DNA from 4 places in the Psychromicrobium lacuslunae genome. Region 2 is predicted to be linked to each of the others. Evidence: riboswitches for the same ligand, from Rfam matches in the RefSeq annotation. Region 2 holds a riboswitch; each other region holds the start of a gene.

Region 1 (5,463 bases), 920 kb from region 2:
CAGGCCGAGCGACTGATGCTGGTGCATCTGATGCTGGCGACGCGGCAACGGCGGATTGAAGGAAACCCGGGAATAGAGATTCGGCGGCACTGCCATCACTACCCGACGCGCCTCAACGCTCACGCCCTCGGCCTCCACCCGCACCGAGTCCTGCTGCCAGCTGATAGTGCGCACCGGAGCGTTGAGTATTACGTCCTCAGCTAGCTCGGCCGCCATTAACTCGGAGACCTGCTGCATGCCACCCACCACTCGCTTATCCAGAATGAAAGCGTCATCCACCAGGTTGCTGAACGAACCAGCGGAGGCCGACATCAGCACGGCTTGTAGAACAGAGAAGGCGTGCGCTGGCTTGGTCAACATGCCGCCGGCGATGAACAGACCGATGCAGTTACAGGCCTCTTCATCATCCGACTGCTGACGCAACCAGTGGTGAAAGGAAATCGTGTCGAGCTCACGGGCCCTGGGGTGCGCCCAGGGCTCCTCGGCGCCAATCTCGGCGGCCAGTTCATCCAACAGCACGGTGAGCTTCTCCATCTCGGCTGCGGTATGCGCCGAGACCGGGAACAATTCGCCGGTATAACGGGTGCGCTGCCCCTCGGCCGAGAGATAGACCGACTCACCCTCGCGATAGCGGCTAAACGTCTGCAGGCCGAGTTCTTCGAGTAGGCCGAGCAACGCGGTCTGATCAGGCGAAACCCACTGTCCGCCGATTTCGAGGGTGGCACCGTCGATCTGATTCGTCCAGGTTCGACCTCCCACCCGGTCCCTCGCCTCTAACACCACGACGCTCAGACCGGACTGGCGCAGCTTACGAGCGGCGCTCAGACCCGAGGGTCCGGCTCCGACAATGACGACATCTCTGCTCAATACGCTCATGACTCCCCTTGCAACTCTGCTCTCGGTAGCTAGTGCCCACTACCCGTATTACCGCCACAGCTAGCGACTACAGCTAGCTGCCTATAGTTAGGCGCCTGCCATTAGGCGTTGACAATTAAATGAATATAATTCATTTAATTGTAGCTTACGTCACATTTGGCAAAAAGGACAGCCTGCTATCGGATGAGATAATCGATTCTTGACTTCTGGAGGAAATAACATGGCGAGTGACCCGGCAGGGCGGCAGAGCGAGGTCCGCCGAAAGGCCGGTCGACCGACTAAGGCGGTGCTTGAGCTTGGCCGGATCACTCAGACCGCGCTCAAGCTGGTCCGTCAGGAGGGCTACCAGGGTCTCACCATGTCGGCGCTTGCCAAACGTCTCAATGTGGCGCCCTCAGCGCTCTACAACCACGTGCGCTCAAAACAGGAGCTGCTGATCCTGATCCAGGATCACCTGATGTCCTTGGTTGAGGTAGCCTGTTTCGACAGCAAGCCCTGGGATGAAGCCATTCAAGACTGGGCTCGGTCGTATCGCGACGTCTTCGCCCACCACACTCCGCTGATTCCATTGATAGCGGTCCAGCCGATTACCAACTCCCCGCAGACGTTGAGGATCTATGAAGCAGTGGCGCGGGGCTTTCAGCGCGCGGGCTGGCCTGAGGATGAGATCGTGAATGCCATTGTCGCGCTGGAATCCTTTATCTTCGGCTCGGCCTTGGACGTCACCGCCCCGGAGAATATTTTTGATGTCGGCGAGCTGCAGGCGGAGGCACCGGTGATTAGCCGTGCGGTGGCCAGCAGGGAAACTCGCTTTGGTCGCTACACCGCGGCCCCCGCTTTCGAACTGGGCCTGGCAGCAATCATCCAAGGCTTGCGCTGGCAGCTATCGACCTTGTCGGAGGGCCGCAGTACGATCTGAGTAACCATTCACACATTGGAGGATTCAGATGGCCACTCGACTCAACCCTTACATCAGCTTCAACGGCAAAGCGAAGGAGGCAATGGAGTTTTACCAGTCTGTACTTGGCGGCGAACTGACCTCCAGCACCTTCGGCGAATTCCAGGCACCGGTGGAGCCAGCAGAACTCGATTTGATTATGCATTCCCAACTGGAAACCCCTAGCGGCTTCACCCTGATGGCCTCGGACACTCCGGCGCATATGGGTGAACTCAAGGAGGGCAATAACTTCTCAGTCTCGCTCAGTGGCGACGACGATGCCGAGCTACGCGGTTACTGGGACAAGCTCACCGAGGGCGGCACCGTCTCAATGCCGCTGGAGAAGGCCCCCTGGGGTGACTCCTTTGGCATGCTCACCGATAAATTCGGTATCGACTGGCTGGTCAATATCACCGGCGCTGCTGAATAACAGGCAATAACTAGCGGAAGCGGAGAGCCGCGGCCACTCACCGCGCGGGTCGGTTTGAACACCACTTCGGTGCTCGGGCCGGCCCTTCGCTATTAACACCTAGCAGCACCCCCCAGCAGCACCCCCCCAGCAGCACCCCCCAGCAGCTCTGTTGGTAGCCGGTGCGCTATCGTGGTGTTAACACGTGACACGGGGTGCCCCGAAGGCTGAGAACACACCCGTCGAACCTGATCTAGTTCGTACTAGCGAAGGGATGTCGCGCACCATGCGCACGCCAGAACAACTCCTCAGCTTCAGCCAGTCTGCCCTGCTTGAACTGCGCGAACGCTCTCCCCTGGTGCAATGCATCACCAATACCGTAGTGACCAACTTCACCGCTAATGTGCTGTTGGCGCTGGGGGCAGCGCCCGCCATGGTTGACATTCCGAAGGAGGCTGGCTCTTTCGCGGAGCTTGCCTCCGGCCTGCTGATCAATCTCGGCACCCCGCATGCCGAACAGCGTGAGGCAATGCTTGAAGCGGTTTCGGGCGCTAACCGCGCGGACAGCCCTTGGCTGCTCGATCCGGTGGCGGTTGGCTCGTTGCCAGTCCGGACGGCACTTGCGCAACAACTCCGCGGGCTACGCCCTAGCGTGATTCGCGGCAATGCCTCCGAAATCATTGCGCTGGCCGGGAGCGGCAGGGGCGGGCGAGGCGTGGACGCTGCCGACGAGGTGGCGGCTGCACAAGAGTCAGCTATCACTCTAGCTGCTGCAGGGAGTGTAGTTGCGGTCTCCGGCCCGACAGATTTAATCCTTGACCAGCAGCAGCGGGTGCTCAGCTCCAACGGAACGCCAATACTGACCAGAATCACCGGCGGAGGATGCGCGCTAGGGGCGGTGATGGCGGCTTTCGCCGGATTGAGCAACGATCGGCTGGCCAGTACTGTCGCTGCCGTCTCGGTCTACACCGTGGCCGCCGAGATCGCTAGCAGTAACAGCCAAGGACCGGGCAGTTTCGCCCCCGCCTTCCTGGACAGCCTGGCCTCTATCGGTCCCGATGACCTGGCCGCCCGTGCCAAACTGACGGTTGTGCAGGTCGGCCAATGACCCTTGATCTTTCTATCTATCTGGTCACCGATTCGAAACAGGCTGCAGCACAGGGACGCCCACTCGCTGAGATAGTGCATCAAGCGGTGGCCGGCGGAGTAACCATTGTGCAAATCCGTGAAAAGGACGCCCCGGCGGCAGCTTTTCTCAAAACCGTGGGCGAGGTGGCAGCAGTCTTACCGAGCCACGTTCCACTGCTAATCAATGACCGAATCGACATCTTCCTGGCGGCTCGGGAATCGGGCATTAAGGTCGACGGCGTGCACCTTGGGCAGGCTGATCTGCCAGTCTCACTGGCTCGGAAGATCCTGGGCCCCGAGGCGGTCATCGGTTTGAGCGCCGGCACCGTTGAAGAACTGCGGTCGGCCGCCCAAGAACCAGGGCGCGTCGATTACATTGGCATCGGAGCCCTGCATCCAACTTCCACAAAGCTCGATGCCCCACCGGCACTGAGCCTGGCAGGCTTCAGCGCACTGTTGGAGTTCTGCACTCTCCCGGCGGTGGCCATCGGCGGCGTAAGGGTCGAAGATCTGCCCGGTCTCCGTCAGGCCGGGGCAGCCGGGGCAGCGGTGGTTTCCGCCATCTGTTCGGCGGCGGACCCCCAGCTCGCCGCCCGTCAACTCTCAATCGCCTGGCGAGGAAAAGCATGAGCAGTCAAATACTAGACACCTCAACCACCGAGATTCCCCGGGTACTCAGCATCGCCGGCACCGATCCAAGTGGTGGCGCAGGAATCCAAGCCGACCTGAAGAGCATTGCCGCGCAAGGCGGCTATGGCATGGCCGCGGTGACGGCCTTGGTAGCGCAGAACACTCAAGGGGTGCGCTCGGTACACCTTCCGCCGGTCGAATTCCTCGCCGAACAGCTCAACGCAGTCAGCGATGATGTGCAGATCGACGCGGTCAAAATCGGCATGCTGGCCAATCAACAGGTGATTGCGGTGGTCGCTAAATGGCTTGAGCAACAACGACCGCCGATTGTGGTGATCGACCCGGTGATGGTGGCCACCAGTGGTGATCGGCTGTTGGATGCCGAGGCCGAAGATGCGCTCCGGAAGTTGCTGAGGTACGCCGATCTGGTCACCCCAAATCTGCCCGAGCTTGCCATCCTCAGCGACTCGGCCCAGGCCACCGACTGGGCCGAAGCACTTGAGCAAGCAACCAAGCTATCGCTCAAGTTTCAGGTCGCCGTGTTGGCCAAAGGCGGACACCTCGATGGGGACCTTGCCCCAGACGCACTGGTTGAGGGAACCACGATCAGTCATTTCCCGGGCCGCCGGGTACAAACCAGCAATACCCACGGCACCGGCTGCTCGCTTTCCTCAGCCTTGGCGACCCGTCGCGCGGCCGGTGAGACCTGGCCGGAAGCGGTGCGGCAAGCCAAACGCTGGCTGACCGAGAGTATCCAGCACGGCGCAGACCTTCGAGTTGGCCAAGGTAGCGGTCCAGTCAGCCACTTTGCCGGACTCTGGCAGCGCGGCGGCCTGGAAACCGCACCGACCGCCGCTGAGCTAGAACAGGATTGGTGGCAGCGGATCGCCCCAGTCCGCGCCGATATTGATGCGCTTCCTTTTATCGATGGCCTTGCCAGTGGCACTCTAGAGGACTCGGCGTTCCGCTGGTACTTAGCCCAAGACGCACTTTATCTACGCGATTACTCTCGGGCTTTGGCTGAAGCGAGCCGGCTAGCCCCGACCACCCGAGAACAGGCATTCTGGGCAAATAGTGCGCACGGCGCGATTGTTACCGAACTTGAGCTCCATGAAAGTTGGATTCCGGCCGGAAACATGTTTGAACACCAGCCAAGCAAGACCACAACCGGTTACCTGAACCACCTTAACGCGGCGAGGGACAGCTACCCGATTCTGATTGCGGCATTACTGCCCTGCTTCTGGCTGTATCACGATGTGGGTACCCGGTTGCAGGTGGCCTCGCACCCCGAGCATCCCTACCGTAGCTGGCTGGAGACCTATGCTGACCAGTCCTTTGCCGAAGCCACCCGGCAGGCCATCGACTTGGTGGTGACGGCAGCGGCTCAGACTACTACCGAGATTCGTGCGCGGATGCTGCAGGCCTTCATCGTCTCCGCCGAGTACGAGCGAGACTTCTTCGCCGCCCCCTTGCGCTGAGCTCT
Region 2 (5,463 bases):
ACCACAGCGTCGAATTCTTCGCCAAGATGCGAGCTGAGCAACGCAGCTTCCACGATATCCAAAGCCGCTCGCTCAACTTGCCCGGCCAGCTGATCGGAGGCGCTCATCAACTCCGGCAACCGGGGGAGCGCTTCCCGCACCCAGTCCGGCACCGGCTCACCGGCGCTCAACGCGGCACAGGTGGTCAGCACGAAACGATCGACTAAACGCCTCAAGGGAGCAGTGGTGTGCGCATAGCTGGCAGCAACCGCTGCCTGGACGGTGTGTTCGGGTAACGTCCCGTCGAAGGAGGTGTACGCGGCTCCGCGGAAAAGCGAGGTGGCGGCATGCATCAGCGCAAGCTGCCGCGGATCGGCGATATCGAGGGAACGTAAAAACTCCCCATAGGCCATTCCGGCGGGCCACGGTTTCCCCAGCGCCACCGCCTGTGCTCGGAATTTTTCCAAGGCAGCCTGATCCGGAGCTGGCATGGTGCGTAACAAGCCGACTTTACCGTCGAGCATGAGCTGAGCCGCCGCCATCCCGGTCAGCAGCGAGATTTGCGCGTTCCAGTCCTCTATTGCCAGCGCTGGCCTGAAGATCAACTGGTAACCACCGTTGGCGTGTGCCACTTCCTGCTGGGGAGTATTCAGGCTGGCGCCGCCGCGTTGCCGCTCCAGTTCAATGCGGTACTGGCCGATTTCTTTGAGTAGCTGCAGAGTGCTCAAGTAGTCGGAACTGGTGCCAGCCTCTAGTTCCTGCTGCGCTTGCTGGTAGTCAAGCCTGGCAATCGACTTGATTTGAGCGCGGCGCACAGCGACCGCCGAGGTCTGCCCCTGCTGATCCAGCTCGATCTGCCAGACGAAGGCGCCCCGTAATTGATCGGCCAGCAGGCTGGCGGCGGCTTCGCTCATTTCAGCCGGGTGCAACGGGATCCGGCCGTCGGGGGTGTAAATAGTTTGACCGCGACGGCGCGTTTCGGCGTCCAAGGCGCCATTGGGCGGCACAAAAGAAGGAACGTCGGCGATGGCATAGTGCACCCGGTAACCGCTTGGGGTGCGTTCCAAATACATTGCCTGGTCCAAATCCATTGACCCTGGTGGGTCGATGGTGATGAAGGGCAGCTGACTGAGATCGAGTTCGGGCAGCTTATGGTGCTGCAGGCTGTTGGACAGCTCAGCCATCACCTCGTCGCTGAACTGCTCCTCGAGCTTGAATTCAACTCGTAACTGGGCAAGGGCTGCTTTGAGCTGGACGTCATCGTCTGGCACAACAATCTGAGAGTGAGGCACCAGCTCAGCCTATCTCGATCAAAGAAAGCGAGGTCAACTCCAGGCCAGTATGGAAGTTCATGATCGGTGGCAACTGGGAGCTTAGGCATAAAGTTACCTTCATGACGGATCGTTTTGTGCTCGACTTGCTCGGCGTGATGGCTTACGGTGAGCTCTCCGCCTTTGAGCGGCTGTCCTCCGACGCCAGGTTCTCGCCCACGCTGCACGACCGGGCAGTACTGGGCCGGATGGCGGTGCTAGAGTTTGAGCATTTCGAGTTGGTGGTTGCCCGGCTGGCGGACCTCGGCTACGAGGCGGAGAGCGTGATGCGGCCCTTTCAAGCCTCGATCGATTCTTTTCATGATCGCACTCGACCCGCTGATTGGTACGAGTCGATTATGAAGGCCTATGTCATCGATACCATTTCCGCTGACTTCTACACCGCGGTCAGCCAGCTGCTGGACACTCCGACCCGTGATCTGGTGGCCGAGATTCAGGCACCAGGGGAGGCCCTGGTATTGCAGGGCAGGCTGCGTAAGATGCTTGATGATGAGCCCAGGCTAGCTTCCCGCCTGGCGCTTTGGGGGAGGAGGCTGGTGGGCGAAGCGCTCACCCAGGCTCAGCGCGTCAGCATTGAAAGCGGCTTCCTGCCCGAAGAGAGCAGTTTCCGTGGAGAGCTTATGGCGGACCTTACCAAGCAGCACTCTCGCCGGATGAGCCAGCTGGGGCTGACCGCCTGATCACCAGTTCCGCGCTGATTTTAGTTCTGCTCTGGCGCCAGTTCACCGAGTTCACGGTTCTCACCGAGTTCACGGAATTCATGGATTTCACGGATTGCTCTCTTGAGTTCGGCCGCAGCGGCCTGAGGATCACTGGCCTCGGTAATCGCGCGCACCACCACCACTCGGCTCGCACCAGCGGCCAACACCGAACGGATATTAGTTTCATCGATGCCGCCAATCGCAAACCACGGTTTGACGCTGTGCTGGCTGGCAGCGAACTCAACGAGTTCCAGCCCGACGGCGTCCCGGCCGGGTTTGGTGGGTGTGGCCCAGAGCGGACCGACACAGAAATAATCAACTGGGCTGTGCTGGGCGAGTTCGACCTGAGCGGGGTTGTGGCAAGATAAACCGGCGAGCACCTCAGGCAACAGCTGGCGCATGCTGGTAACCGGCAGATCTTGCTGACCAAGGTGAAGCACCGGAGCTGTGCTAAGTAAGGCAATATCCGCGCGGTCATTAACCGCCCACAGTTTGCCGTGCCGCTCAGCAACGCTCCGCAGCACCTCAAGCGCCTCCAACTCGGCGGCTGCCTCGATCTGCTTATCTCGGAGCTGAATAATGTCCACCCCGCCGGCATAAGCCTCCTCGAGGAAGCTGGCTAGGTCGCCGCGAGCGGTTCTGGCATCAGTACACAAATATAGAGAGGCGTCGAGAAGGCTGTTCACTCAACCAGCCTAGCCGCTGGCCCGACAGCATTCCTTGTTGCTTTGGCACTGCGCTCGAACTGGGCCCGGGCGGAACTGGACCTGGGCGGAACTGGGCAGCGGCAAGCCGGACGGTTAGACTGAAGACACCGCGGGAGCCCGCCGTCCAAGGGCTGAGAGGGTGTGTCTAACGAGCACACCGACCGTCATACCTGATCCGGATCATACCGGCGTAGGGAAGGAAAACACTGTGCCTGTCCCAGCTGTGGCTCGCGCCCGGGTCGTCGACGTCGCCGTCATCGGTGCCGGAGTGATTGGCCTCAGCATTGCCTGGCGGCTAAAACGAGCCGGACATTCGGTGCTCATTATTGATCCGGACCCGGGTTCCGGAGCCAGTTTTGCGGCTGCCGGGATGCTGGCCCCGGTGACCGAGTTCCACTTCCAAGAGCAGGCGTTGCAAGAGCAACTGTTGCGCTCTGCAGCGCTCTGGCCCGGTTTCGCCAGTCAGCTCGATGCCGATATTGGTTACTGCGCTCAAGGCACCTTGCTGCTCGGTGTGGACGCAGCGGACCGGCGGGCCCTAGTCGAGTTAATGGCGGCGCAAAGCGAGCTGGGAGTACCAACACAAGCTGTGAGCTCACGGGAACTCCGGAGTCAGGAGCCATTTTTAGCGGCCGGGTTGAGCGGGCACTTCGTGCCCGGCGACCACCAGGTTGATCCGCGAAAACTTTGTATGGCGCTGCTCGCTGGGCTTGATTTAGTGCGGCACAGAGCGCTCCGGTTGAGCCCGGGGAAGGTGCATCTGGAGGATGGCTCGAGCGTGCTGGCCGAGCAGGTGGTGGTGGCCAACGGGGTGGCTGCCGCCGAATTGCTTGGCCCTTCACTGGCGCCCCGGCTGCGGCCGGTACATGGAGATATCTTGCGACTCTCGGTGCCCGGTGAGCTGAGTCCGCTGCTTAGTCACACCGTTCGTGCCCTGGTAAGAGGCTCTTCGGTGTACCTGGTACCGCGTCAGGACGGCAGCCTGGTGATCGGCGCGAGCCAACGCGAGGACGCCTCCTCGCTGCCATCGGCGGGCGCTGTCTACGCTCTGCTGAGGGACGCCCAAGCATTGCTCCCCGCGGTTGCTGAGCTCGCGCTGAATGAGGTGACTGCGCGCGCTCGGCCAGCCACCGTGGATAATGCACCGCTGCTGGGCCGGGTGTCTGAGCAGGTGCTGTTGGCCACCGGATTCTTCCGGCACGGAGTTTTGCTTGCTCCGCTGGCCGCCGAAATATCGCTGCAGTTATTGACGGGTGATCCGGCCGCGACCCCGCTTGGTTTTAGACCGCAGCGCTTCAGGGAAAAACAGGGTGACGGGCGGCGTTCGCCCCTTCTGGATCGAGGAACGGGCAGATGAAAATCATGGTGAATCGCCGCGCGCAGGAACTCGAGGCGGGCGCAACAGTGCTTGAGCTGGTCGCGCTGCACACTGGTCGGAGCTTATTTGAGAGTGGCCAGCCAAGCGACGGCGGCAGGCTCGGCATCGCGGTGGCTCGCAATGGCGAGCTGGTGCCGCGTCGTTGCTGGGCCGCAATGGAGCTCAATGAAAGCGACGAGTTGGACCTGGTGACCGCGGTACAAGGAGGATAACGATGGAAGATGTTCTGCAGATTGACGGCGTCACGCTGGGTTCCCGGCTCATCATGGGCACCGGCGGTGCCAGTAATCGTCAAGTACTTACCGACGCCCTACTCGCCTCCGGGACCGAGTTGACCACGGTGGCGTTACGCCGTCATCATGCCGGTTCCGATAGTTCGCTCTTTCAGTTGCTGGCCGAGCATTCAATTCGGCCACTGCCCAACACAGCCGGTTGTTTCACGGTTCGCGAGGCGGTGCTGACGGCTGAGTTAGCCAGGGAGGCGCTAGAAACTCATTGGCTCAAGTTAGAGGTTATTGCGGACCAGGACAGCTTGCTTCCCGATCCGCCGGAACTGCTCGAGGCGGCGGAGGAGCTGGTTCGTCGAGGCTTTGTGGTCTTTGCTTACAGCAATGACGATCCGGTGCTGGCGAGGCGGTTAGAGGACCTCGGGGTGGCAGCGGTGATGCCTCTCGGCTCGCCGATTGGCAGCGGACTGGGCATTCTCAATCCGCATAATATTGCGCAGATCGCCGAGCGAGCCTCGATCCCGGTGATCCTGGACGCTGGAATTGGCACCGCTTCGGACGCCAGCTTAGCGATGGAATTAGGTTGCGACGCGGTTTTGCTAGCGAGCGCAGTCACCCGGGCAGAGAATCCCGCCCGGATGGCGGCGGCGTTCCGGCACGCGGTGATCGCGGGCCGGTTAGCCGCGCTATCCGGGCGGATTCCTCGTCGTCAGCAAGCGTTAGCTTCCTCGAGCATGCTGGGCAGGGTGGAGTTTTAGCGCTTCAAAATTGCCGTTAACCTAGCGGTATCGAAGGTGCTGCGGTTCCGGCTGAGCAGCAGGGAGGCTACCGTGGAGAACAGAATTGCGGCGACCAGTGAGGCGATCCACGGCACCCAGGTCCAACCCGGGTTATAGGACAGCCCCGCCGAAACGGTGATGATCCAGGTCAGCATCGCGGCAACCACGGCAATGGCCGAGGGCAGCAGCATGCCGTATTTGTGGTGTTTCTTATCGGCTGCCCAGACAATTGCACCCAGGCCCACCGAGATCAGCGCGATGACCACCAGATCAACCATTAGAGCGCTCCGAACCCTACTCGGCGCGGTTCCTCAACGCCGAGCTCTACGTAACCAATGGAGGCGCCAGGCACGATCACGGT
Region 3 (5,463 bases), 490 kb from region 2:
GACGTCCACCCGGACCTGATCGCCACCGGCGAGGGCACCGATCACAGTCCGCAGAGCTCGCGCGGTGCGGCCTTGACGGCCAATCACCCGACCCAAATCCTCTGGATGAACCCGGACTTCTAGGGTCTCGCCGCGACGGTTATTCCGCAGCGCGACCTGCACGTCATCGGGGCTATCCACGATGCCGCGAACTAGATGCTCCAGAGCCTCAGCCAACAATTTACTCAGCCTCGGTGGTCTCTGCCGGAGCCTCAGCGGCTTCTTCGGCCGGAGCCTCTTCAGCCTTCTTCTTCGAGGTGATAGCTTCCTTCACGATCACCGAAGACTTCTCCGGTGCTACGAAAGCTTCTTTAGCGGTCTTGGTCTTCAAGCGGCCTTCCTGGCCGGTGAGTCCCTTGAACTTCTGCCAGTCACCGGTGATCTTGAGGATCGCGGCAACCTGCTCGGTGGGCTGAGCACCCACTGAAAGCCAGTACTGAGCCCGCTCCGAGTCGACCTCGATGAACGAGGGCTCTTCGGTGGGGTGGTACTTACCGATTTCTTCGATCGCACGGCCATCACGCTTGGTGCGTGAGTCGGCGACAACAATGCGGTAATACGGTGCGCGCATCTTACCGAAGCGCTTAAGGCGAATCTTTACGGCCACTTTTGTGGTCACTCCTGTTTCTGAAACGGGTCGAATCCTTGATCACGCTCCCGTGGGGCGGGCCGATTCCAAAGGATTCTGAAAGGACACAATGCGCGCACGGAGAGAGGGGCCGTGCGGATCGAGTACCTGATTATTATGCCAGATCCTTGATCTTCAGGCGAACCCGCCGCGCTACTTTCCGGTTTGCGCTCGGTTTAGGCATTCAGGAAGTACAAAGCCAACCTGGAGTCCTCATCCGCTGCAGCAATTTTGGCGGCAAAACTGGCCACTTGCTTGACCAGTCGATCGGCGGTCTGTCGGGGTTCTTCAAACTCCTCGGAGTCCGCCCATTCGGTGATCAACTCGTCGAGGCCTTCTGGGTCTTCCAAGTTGAGCAGTTCGGCGAAGACCTCGGTAACCGCATCGGGAACCACTAATAACTGATCCAGATCAACGTCGACCATGCCGAGTTCGGGTTTAACTCCGGTGGCATGTACTTTCTTCGCCGCCAACTCCGCGAGAATCTCAAGCTCCAGATCTGTCACGTCGCCAAAGTCAATGAGTTCAGCAGGCTGTGCCCCTTGAGATCTGGCATAATTACTGGCCTGTCGGTGATCTGCGATGAAAAGTTGATTTGTGGACATCCCGGCCTTCTTTCGACTCTAAGCGACTGTGTCCAGAGTAACCCGGATCCGGTTCAGCCAGGGGTCTTCAAAACGCAATTCGACTCCCGTGTTAGCGGTGGCAACGCCGTGGTCTTTCAACCTCTGCTCAAGGGCGCCCAAATCATCGGCGGTCGGCAATGAGATCCGTACCTCGGCCAGGCCAAGAGTGTCCTTCCGCGGCCCGGCTCCCCGAGAGTTCCAGACGTTCATGGCCATATGGTGGTGATAGCGGCCAGCGGAGACGAAGAGCGCTTGGTCATGCCAGCCGGCTGTCCTTTCGAAGCCCATCGTGTGCACATAGAAATCTTCTGCTCTCGCAACGTCGCCAACTTGCAGATGGACGTGCCCGACGGCGGCAGCGGCCTCCCCTTGGCCTTGCACCGCTGCCTCACTCAAATTCTCACTCAGAAAATGTTGCGGACTGAGTGGATTACTCGCCATCTGCACGGTATCGCCATCCCAGTTCCAGGTGTCCCGGGGACGGTCAAAGTACAGCTCAATACCGTTACCTTCTGGGTCATTGAAGTAGAAAGCCTCACTCACCAGATGATCTGCGCTGCCCACAAAAAGGCTTGGATCGAACTGGGCGGCGCTAGCTAGCGTCGCTGCCAGTGCTGCCCGATCCTCAAAAAGCAGCGCAGTGTGGAATAGCCCGGCTTCTCCCCTACCGGGCAACTGAAGATCATGCGCGTCGCTGAGCTTGACCAGTGAGGTGCTCCCCCGACCGAGCTCCACCCCTTGGGCACCCTCGTTGAGGACTTGCAAGCCCAATGCCCGCTGGTAATAGTCGGTCATTGCAGCCAGATTCTGCACCTTAAGGGTGACGGTTTGCATGGCCAGTCCGGCCGAGAGCAGGTCTTGATCAGTAGTCATACTCGATTCAATTAGTTGAAGCTTCAATTTATTCCTGACCACTCCGCGTCCCACACCTTCCCCAAGGTTTATCTGCTAGCCTCTTGCTATCCACACGGGTGCCCTTGGCAAAGGGCTGAGATCGGGCTGTTCCGCCTGCGACCGTTCGAACCTGTCCGGGTCATTCCGGCGAAGGAAGTAGGAAGTACTGCTATGTCTGCAGATCTATCCGAGCATCACACTGCCCAAAATCACCCCTCCCATACCTTGGATCACCTGGAGGAGGGCGAATTACGGGTACCGGTCACCAGAATCGCCTTGGACGATTCACCCGAAGGGGCGAATCCAGACTTCGTGACCTATCGAACCGCTGGCCCGGGCAGCGATCCGATCCGCGGCCTACCACCACTGCGCGCCGACTGGGTCTCCGGGCGTGGTGACGTCGAAACTTATCAGGGTCGAGGCCGCGAGCTTTCCGACGATGGCCGCTCGGCGGTGCGGCGCGGGGCGGCCTCGGCCGAATGGCAAGGAGCCAAACCGGAACCCCGGCGCGCAGTTTACGGTCGGCGGATCACCCAGATGCACTACGCGAAGGCTGGAGTGATCACCCAGGAGATGCGTTTCGTCGCGCTACGTGAGGATTGCGATGTCGAACTGGTCCGTTCCGAAGTTGCCGCCGGCCGGGCCATTATCCCGAACAACATCAACCACCCGGAATCCGAACCAATGATTATTGGCAAGGCCTTCTTGGTCAAGATCAACGCCAATATCGGCAACTCGGCGGTGACCTCGTCAATTGCCGAGGAGGTCGACAAAATGCAGTGGGCCACCCGCTGGGGGGCCGATACCGTGATGGATCTTTCCACCGGCGACGATATTCACACCACCCGAGAGTGGATTATCCGCAACTCTCCGGTGCCGATCGGAACCGTACCGATTTACCAGGCCTTGGAAAAGGTCAACGGAGATGCCTCCGCGCTGAGTTGGGAAATTTTTCGGGACACCGTGATCGAGCAGTGCGAGCAGGGCGTGGACTATATGACCATCCATGCCGGGGTTTTGTTGCGTTACGTGCCGCTGACCGCGAACCGGGTCACCGGCATTGTCTCCCGTGGCGGCTCAATTATGGCGGGCTGGTGCCTGGCTCATCATCAGGAGAACTTCCTCTACACCCACTTTGACGAACTCTGTGAGATCTTCGCCCAGTACGACGTCGCTTTCTCGCTGGGCGATGGCTTGCGTCCAGGCGCCACCGCCGATGCGAACGATGCCGCCCAGTTCGCCGAGCTGGATACCTTGGCGGAATTGACCGCGAGAGCCTGGGAATTCGATGTCCAGGTGATGGTGGAAGGCCCCGGCCACATCCCCTTCCACCTGGTAAGAGAGAATGTGGAACGGCAGCAAGAGCTTTGCAAGGGTGCGCCGTTCTACACTCTGGGACCTTTGGTCACTGACATTGCCCCGGGGTATGACCACGTGACCTCGGCGATTGGGGCTACCGAGATTGCCCGCTACGGCACCGCCATGCTTTGCTACGTGACGCCCAAAGAGCACCTTGGCTTGCCGAATAAAGACGATGTGAAGACCGGCGTGGTCACCTACAAGATCGCTGCCCACGCCGCCGATCTGGCTAAGGGACACCCCGGGGCGCACTTACGAGATGACGCTCTGTCCAAGGCACGCTTCGAATTCCGCTGGAAGGATCAATTCTCGCTCTCGCTGGATCCGGCGACCGCCGAGGCGTTTCACGATGAGACGCTGCCCGCCGAGCCAGCGAAAACCGCTCACTTCTGTTCGATGTGCGGGCCGAAGTTCTGCTCAATGCGGATCTCCCAAGATATTCGCGCCGAGTTCGGTGGAGCTACCGAGCAGGCGACTCTGGTTGCCTCAATCGAGGAGATGCAGGCCGGCTTGAGGGCGAAATCGGCCGAGTTTATCGCCGCTGGGGCGGAAATCTATCAGCCACGGGAAAAAGATCCGATCGGTGCTCCTCAGAACTGAGGCAGCCGAGATTGAGCTTGGCTTGGGTTACAGCGCTGCCACCATCACCACGCGGGCACCTAGTGCATCCAGGCCAAGCTCAGTCTCACGCTGGCGTAGCGCCGCCAGCCCAGCCGAGAAGTCCTCCAGCGTCACGAAACCCGCGGTTGAGTAAAACGGGGCGTTGAACGAAACATCTCGAAAAGTGCATAAAGTCATCTCTTGATAGCCTGCACGCGCAGCCCAAGCCTTTGCCGTCTCCAGCAGAAAACGCCCAAGCCCTTGCCCAGCCGCCGGCGGCAACACCGAGAGCTGCTCCAGGTGCGCCTCGCCATCGATCTCCTCGATCCTGGCTAGGCCGAAGATTCTGCCATCAGCTTCGGCCACCAAAGTCTGTAATGAGGCTTGATATTCCTCAGGGCTGCTTGCCGCTGGCAGGCCGGGCATCTCCAGTAGTTCATCGGCAGCACGTTCAATATCGGGCAACGATTGAAAATCATCCGGACGAGCTGGGCGAATAGTGAACTCCATACTGACGAGCCTAGCCGGGGCTGGACGGAAGCTAAACCAGCTCTGAATCAGGGCTGGTTCAGAGCTATACCTGAGCTGGACCTGAGCTGATCTGCGCCGAGTCAAGAATTGGCTAGAGTCAAAATGACGCCCTTGTCCTCGGTAAGAGAAAACGATTACTCTTAGTTTTTGAGCCCGCGCTCACCCGTTCTTCACGCACTGACCAAAGGTGGTTTCTGATGTTTCTCGGTATCGATATCGGCACCGGCAGCTCCAAAGGCGTGTTAGTCAGTAGAGACGGACGCATTCTCGACCGGGAAACAGTTGAGCACACCGTGAGCACACCTCAGCCGGGTTGGTACGAGTTCGACGCCGAACTGGTCTGGTGGGCCGAGATCCAGCAACTCAGCAAAGCGCTTCTCGCTCGATCTACGGAGCCGTTGGAGGGAGTCTGCGTGAGTGGAATGGGCCCATGTCTGGTGGTCACTGACGAAGCCTTCCGACCACTGAGACCGGCAATTTTGTACGGCGTCGACAGCAGAGCCGGCCAGGAAATCGGCGAATTGAATCAAGAAATCGGCGCGCAGAGCATTTTCGAGCGCTGCGGTAAACAGCTGTCCACCCAGTCTGTTGGGCCCAAGATCCGCTGGTTGGCCCATCACCAGCCCGAGGTTTTCGCGGCCACCCGACACATTTTCAGCCTGAATTCCTTTATCGTCGCCAAACTCACCGGCGAATACATTCAAGATCACCACACCGCTAGCCAGTCCGACCCGCTCTACGATCTGCACAGCAATGACTGGATTCCCGAGAACTGGGCGACAATCG
Region 4 (5,463 bases), 680 kb from region 2:
ATAGAAGCCATTGTGCGCCTCCACCGAGAGACCGAACTGACGGAGCGCCTGCATGTGCGGCTCCACGGTCCGGGTGCCCAAGTCGCAACCGCCAGCATAAGGCAGTCGGTACAACTCGTGCTCATCGAGCAACGGCCCGAGCAGCATGATCACACTACGGGTGCGACGTGCCGCTTCCACGTCCATCGACTCCAGGTCCAGCACCGCCGGGCGGCGAATCTGCAGGTCATTGGCATTCAGCCAGGTGCACTCGACGCCGATTGAGGTCAGCACCTCAACGATCCGATTCACCTCTTCAATCCGAGCCAAGCGGCGCAGCGTGGTGGTGCCGTGGTTCAATAGCGAGGCACAGAGCAAGGCAACGCCGGCATTCTTGGAAGAGTTCACGTCGACGACGCCGGAGAGCCGGTGCCCGCCGGTGACCCGCAAATGGGTCATTTTGGTGGTGGCGGGAGCACCGACGTTGACGATGCTACGGCCAAAAATAATCTCGAGACGCTGGATCATCCGCAAGCTGAGATTTTGCTTGCCCTGCTCCATCCGCGCTACCGCGCTCTGGCTGGTACCCAGTTCGGTGGCCAGCTGGCCTTGTGTCCAGCCTTTCTCGATCCGGGCGTCGCGAAGCAACTGGGCGACGGATTCTGCGGTTTCCTGAATGTCAGTAGTCACAGGAAGAAAATATCACAAAACGCATATTGATGACGAATTTCTTGCTAAAGATTCGATAACGTCAAGAAAATAGTCGTGACATGCGATAAATCTAACGTCCCCACACCACGTTCCAAGCACCCAAGCTGATCGAAACCCAGACCGCGAGAGCCGAAACGAGCACCCCGAAGGCAATGATCAGCACGTCACGGCCGGAAAAGCTGCTTTCCCGAGCCCAACTACGTTCTTTGCCACCGAAACCGCGGGCTTCCATGGTGACGGCTAACCGGGTGGCACGGCGCACCGATTGGATCAAAAGCGCCATCGCTTGACCAAGATTAGCTTTAGCCCTGCTCAGGAACGAGCCACTGGCCCCCACCCCACGAGCTCGGCGAGCCATACTCAGCGTCTGCCACTCTTCGGCCATTACGCCAATCAGCCGCATCGCCGCGAGGGTGCCCATCACAAATCGCGGTGAAAGCCGCCATTTTTGCGCGAGTGCGGTAGCCAGGTCGCTGGGATCGGTGCTGAGCACCAGGAGTGCTGCAGGCAGGGCGATCGCTATACCGCGAACCCCAATCGCAATGCCGGTAGCCAAGGAACCCTCGCTAACACTGAGATACCCCCAGTCGAGCAACACTCGGCCAGAATCCGCCGAAGCCAAAGCAGTGCCCCAGGCAGCCAGGGTGAGCGCGACCAGGACCGGCCAGATCCGCTTCAGCAAAGTCCACCAGGAAACGCCGCTCAGCGGGAACACCACGAGCAAGCAAAGCAACACCACACTGCCGGAAACCCAATCCACCGAGAGAGCGAGCGAGAAGGTGAGCAGAAAAACCGCTACCAGCTTGCTCAGCGGGTTCGCCGCCGCCAACCAGCCGCCGTTCACCGGCCAGGCCTCCTCTCAGAGGTTAGTCGAGGGTCGGAAAGCCTTGACTCGGGTTGTTCAGGCATCAGTAGTTGCCTGCTGTTGAGCGCTTCAATGAACTGCTCGTCATGGCTTACCGAAACCACCGCGCTGCCTTCGAGCAGCGCTGTCCGGAGCAGTTCGATGAGGGCCGCCCAGGTCAGCGCGTCCTGTCCGAAGGTGGGCTCATCGAGGATCAATAGCTTTGGCTTGGCCGCCATCACGGTGGCCACCGAAAGTCGGCGCTTTTGACCGCCGGAGAGGGTGAATGGATTCGCTTCGGCAAAGTCAGCCAGGCCCAAGGCCTCAAGCAATTCATCGACTCGAGCGGCCCACTCCTTTTCGGCGCCCTCCTTTTCGGTGCCGCGGCGTCCTTGATGTCGCAGGCCGAAGGCAAGCTCGTCGCGCACATTTCCGGTAACAAACTGATGCTCCGGTTCCTGGAAGACACTGCCAATCCGAGCAATCAGATCTTTGGCTTTCCAGCTCCTCGGCTGAGCGCCAAGGCCATCGGCGAGTTCCGGCTCCGCCTTCAACACACCGGAAATCGGCTTGAGCAAGCCGCCAAGGGTGAGCGCCAGGGTGGATTTACCGCTGCCATTCGGTCCGGTAATTGCGAGCGCCTGACCGGCCTGTATTTCCAGGTTCAAGCCCTGCGCGGCAGCAACAGCTCTGCGACCTACTGCTAAGGACTCGGTAGTCATCAGCTGCCGGCCGGGTGTCGAGTTGAACGGCGGCAGCTCTGGCAGATGCTCGGGCAGCCAGATACCTTGCGCAGCCAAGGCTTCGCCCCTCGCTACTAGCACCTCCCTAGGAGTGCCGTCAGCTTCCAAACCGCCCTGCGCATTTAGCACCAGAACTCGGTCAACCTGGTCACGCCAGACCTCCACCCGGTGTTCCACCACGATCAGGGTGGCCGAGCGATCAGCCAAGGCGCTGGCAACAGCGTCGCGCACCTCGAGTACGCCCTCGGGGTCCAGGTTGGCGGTTGGCTCGTCGAGTAGAACCAATCCGGGTTGCATGGCCAGAATTCCGGCCAGCGCCAGCCGCTGTTTTTGACCACCGGAAAGCGAACTGCTCGGATGGTCAAGCGGCAGATCGAGGCCGACCGCGCGCAGCGCGTCGTTGACCCGCGGCCAGATCTGTTCGGGCGGTACCGAGAGGTTCTCCGCGCCGAAAGCGACATCGTCACCAACCCGGGGCAAGATCACCTGGGTCTCCGGGTCTTGCTGCATCAATCCGGCTCGGCCACGGCTTGCCCTGGGATGTGTGCCGTCCAGGGCCAGGGTGCCGGTTTCCTCAGCATCGCCGTCTCCCAGCACACCCGCTAAGGCGTGCAGCAGAGTGGACTTCCCCGAACCGGAAGGGCCTAGCAGCAGTACCCGTTCACCGGGCGCAATACTGAAGTCAAGTCCGTGCAGCACGGCTGCGGCACGATCGGCGCGGCGGAAAGACCAGTTCTCCGCCGTGATCCGCGCCGGGCCAGATCTGGTTGCCGGCACGCTCAGACGATCGGTTCCCGATGCGCGTTCCTGGCTCCCAGGCTTGATAACGCCCCGGTGCGCGCGAGTCCGCGAGTAGCCAGCCAAGAGAGCAGTCCAGCGATCACGGCGCCAGAAATCATGCAGAAGACGATGTAGACGGCTTTGAAATCAGCTGTGTATTCGATGTTCCAGCCCCAGAGCAGGAAGCAGTCGTTAATGCCACACATGAGGCCAGCCGCCGCTCCGGCCAGCACCGAGGCGGGAAGCCGCCAGGAACGGTAGCGGAAAGCAGCGAAGACGAGTTCGGCGCCCAGGCCTTGCAAGATGCCGGAAAGCAGTACTGTGCCGCCATAGGGGGATCCGGCAATGAGTTCGCCGGTTGCGGCCACCATTTCGCAGAACAGTGCCGCGCCAGGTTTGCGGATCACTAGCCCGCCGAGCACCGCCGGGATGAACCAGCCACCGGACCAGAGCGCGCTGAGCGGCGGGTATCCGGCGGAAAGCACACTAATTCCGGTGGCCAGAGCCGACCAGGCCCAGAAAATGACGCCACCGGCGACCGCAATCACCGCGGCGACCACAATATCCACTACTCGCCAGCGGTAGCTAACTGGGGTTGAGGTTGTACTAGTCATGCTTCCTCCTTTTCAGGAGGGGCGGCGGGCTTTCACACGCCGAAGAGCGCTCGACTCCCTTCGCCGGTACTAACCGGATCAGGTTCGAGGGTCTGCGGTTATCCGCACTCTCAGCGCCCACCTCGCGGCGGCGCTCCCCTGTCGTAACTTTGCTGTCTAAGTTTACACCGACTTAACCCACACCGAGTGTGCAGATCTACATCTTAAAACAGGGTCATAAGATGTAGATCTGCACACTCGGCCGGTGGAACGAGGTGACTGGGTGAGGAGCTGCTTAGGTCAGATCCCGGGACTTATTGAACTTGGCAATGGCGCGCTGCGCGCCTCGACCGGTCAGGGTCTGGATGATCGCGGCGACCGTAGCTGAGACGATCGCGAAGGTCAGCGCGGAACGCAGGCTATGTTCCAGGTTCTCGCCGTCCTTGGGCGGCGCATTCCCGGTGGTTTTCGTCCAGATCGTGTCCACCAGCTTATTCGCGGCGAAGCCGGCGCCGAAGCTGATTCCCGCGGCCAAAAGTTTGAACAACAGATTCATGTCTTCAGCCTACTTCAGAGTTCCAGCTTGCGCGGTCAAGATGCAATTGACCGGCTGCTGATAGGACAGCTGAGCGTTGACTTTCCAGTCCTTACTCTCACCGGCTGGGACGCCCTTGAGCACCACGACGCCGCGCGCCATCACATCCGAACTCGCCGTCACCCAATCCACGGTGACCACCAGATCAGCGGTTTCGGCCGTCGAATTTTTCACCTTGCCACTCGCAGAAACGGCGCCCGGTTTGGTGGAGCACTGAGCCAAGGTGGTGTTGGCCCGGATACCTTTGGCACCGTCCAGCGCTGGAATCTCGGGCAACTGCGGAGAGATCAGCCCTTGACTGGCCTGGGCGCTCGAACTGCTCGGTGCACTACTGGAGTTCGAGTCCTTGGACTCCCCTGGGGTACAAGCTGCCAAACCGAGAACCGTCAGCGTCGCCACCGCAATGCTGGCGATGCCGCCAGCGCCAGGCAGACCGCCCTTACTCATCGGGATGCTGTCTTTTCCAACTCGGTATTTCATAATCTCCTAGGAGTTGTTCTTCCGGCGGCGTGCTGCGAAAAGCACCAGCAGGATGCCGATCAAGAGCACCGCTCCGCCTGCACCGAAGAGCCAGATATTGTCGACACCGGTGTTCGGTAGCGGCTTGGTCTTCGGGTCCAGCGCGGTCTTCACGCTCGACGGCGGCGAGACAACCGGTGATTTGCCGTTACTGCTTCCGGTCGCGGTGGCGGTATTGAAGACGGCTCCGGCAGCCACGTCAGCGGCGCTGATCCGGTAGGGATCCGAGGTGCAGGTCACCGAGCTGCCCGGTGCGAGCTGAGGCACCGTGCAGTTCAGCTTGACCCCAGCGTTGCTGAGCAGCTGATCGGTGACACTCAGTTTGAGCAGCGTGGTGTTGCCAGTATTGCTCAGCGTAAAGCTGTAAACAATGGTGTCTCCAGCATCTTTCCGGCCATTGCCATTGGCGTCCTGTACCGCTCCGGCCTTCTTGAGTAGCTGCAGGCTAGACGTCGGATCCAAATTCTTGGTCACCGAGTCCGGATCGCTGACAATCGGTTTGCCGTCCGGCGTCTTGCCGCCAGCGGTCGCAGTGTTCTTGACCGCCCCGGCATCCACATCGGCCTGAGTGACCGTGTACAGCGCGCTGCAGTCGGTGCTAGCACCCGCTGCCAAGCTTGCCGCAGCACAGCTGACCTTCACCAGTGGATCGTTCACGGCGACGCCCGTGACCGTGCGAGTCCCGGTGTTCTTTACGGT

What was found. A riboswitch is a leader RNA that binds a small molecule or an ion and turns the genes downstream of it on or off. The one in region 2 is predicted to bind thiamine pyrophosphate.
Region 1: it holds a riboswitch for thiamine pyrophosphate, as region 2 does, so the genes downstream of both, thiM (hydroxyethylthiazole kinase) here and thiO (glycine oxidase ThiO) in region 2, are expected to answer to the same signal.
Region 3: it holds a riboswitch for thiamine pyrophosphate, as region 2 does, so the genes downstream of both, thiC (phosphomethylpyrimidine synthase ThiC) here and thiO (glycine oxidase ThiO) in region 2, are expected to answer to the same signal.
Region 4: it holds a riboswitch for thiamine pyrophosphate, as region 2 does, so the genes downstream of both, UM93_RS11850 (ECF transporter S component) here and thiO (glycine oxidase ThiO) in region 2, are expected to answer to the same signal.

The regions. Positions count from the first base shown of each region.
Region 1 is NZ_CP011005.1:2,743,875-2,749,337, forward strand. It holds gene UM93_RS12855 (flavin monoamine oxidase family protein) at 1-876, opposite strand, end outside; gene UM93_RS12860 (TetR/AcrR family transcriptional regulator) at 1,097-1,795, shown strand; gene UM93_RS12865 (VOC family protein) at 1,824-2,243, shown strand; TPP riboswitch at 2,424-2,514, shown strand; gene thiM (hydroxyethylthiazole kinase) at 2,509-3,330, shown strand; gene thiE (thiamine phosphate synthase) at 3,327-3,980, shown strand; gene UM93_RS12880 (bifunctional hydroxymethylpyrimidine kinase/phosphomethylpyrimidine kinase) at 3,977-5,458, shown strand.
Region 2 is NZ_CP011005.1:1,827,079-1,832,541, reverse strand. It holds gene UM93_RS08505 (RNB domain-containing ribonuclease) at 1-1,271, opposite strand, end outside; gene UM93_RS08500 (ferritin-like fold-containing protein) at 1,373-1,990, shown strand; gene thiE (thiamine phosphate synthase) at 2,011-2,697, opposite strand; TPP riboswitch at 2,818-2,933, shown strand; gene thiO (glycine oxidase ThiO) at 2,927-4,075, shown strand; gene thiS (sulfur carrier protein ThiS) at 4,072-4,308, shown strand; gene UM93_RS08480 (thiazole synthase) at 4,311-5,081, shown strand; gene UM93_RS08475 (hypothetical protein) at 5,078-5,380, opposite strand; gene UM93_RS08470 (DUF3107 domain-containing protein) at 5,380-5,463, opposite strand, start outside.
Region 3 is NZ_CP011005.1:1,334,004-1,339,466, forward strand. It holds gene UM93_RS06255 (RNA-binding protein) at 1-219, opposite strand, end outside; gene rpsP (30S ribosomal protein S16) at 221-646, opposite strand; gene UM93_RS06265 (hypothetical protein) at 844-1,272, opposite strand; gene UM93_RS06270 (VOC family protein) at 1,291-2,166, opposite strand; TPP riboswitch at 2,251-2,360, shown strand; gene thiC (phosphomethylpyrimidine synthase ThiC) at 2,359-4,146, shown strand; gene UM93_RS06280 (GNAT family N-acetyltransferase) at 4,174-4,656, opposite strand; gene UM93_RS06285 (FGGY-family carbohydrate kinase) at 4,875-5,463, shown strand, end outside.
Region 4 is NZ_CP011005.1:2,507,825-2,513,287, forward strand. It holds gene UM93_RS11835 (UDP-N-acetylglucosamine 1-carboxyvinyltransferase) at 1-669, opposite strand, end outside; gene UM93_RS11840 (energy-coupling factor transporter transmembrane component T family protein) at 761-1,534, opposite strand; gene UM93_RS11845 (ABC transporter ATP-binding protein) at 1,531-3,054, opposite strand; gene UM93_RS11850 (ECF transporter S component) at 3,057-3,671, opposite strand; TPP riboswitch at 3,710-3,821, opposite strand; gene UM93_RS11855 (DUF4235 domain-containing protein) at 3,946-4,206, opposite strand; gene UM93_RS11860 (hypothetical protein) at 4,216-4,725, opposite strand; gene UM93_RS11865 (DUF11 domain-containing protein) at 4,732-5,463, opposite strand, start outside.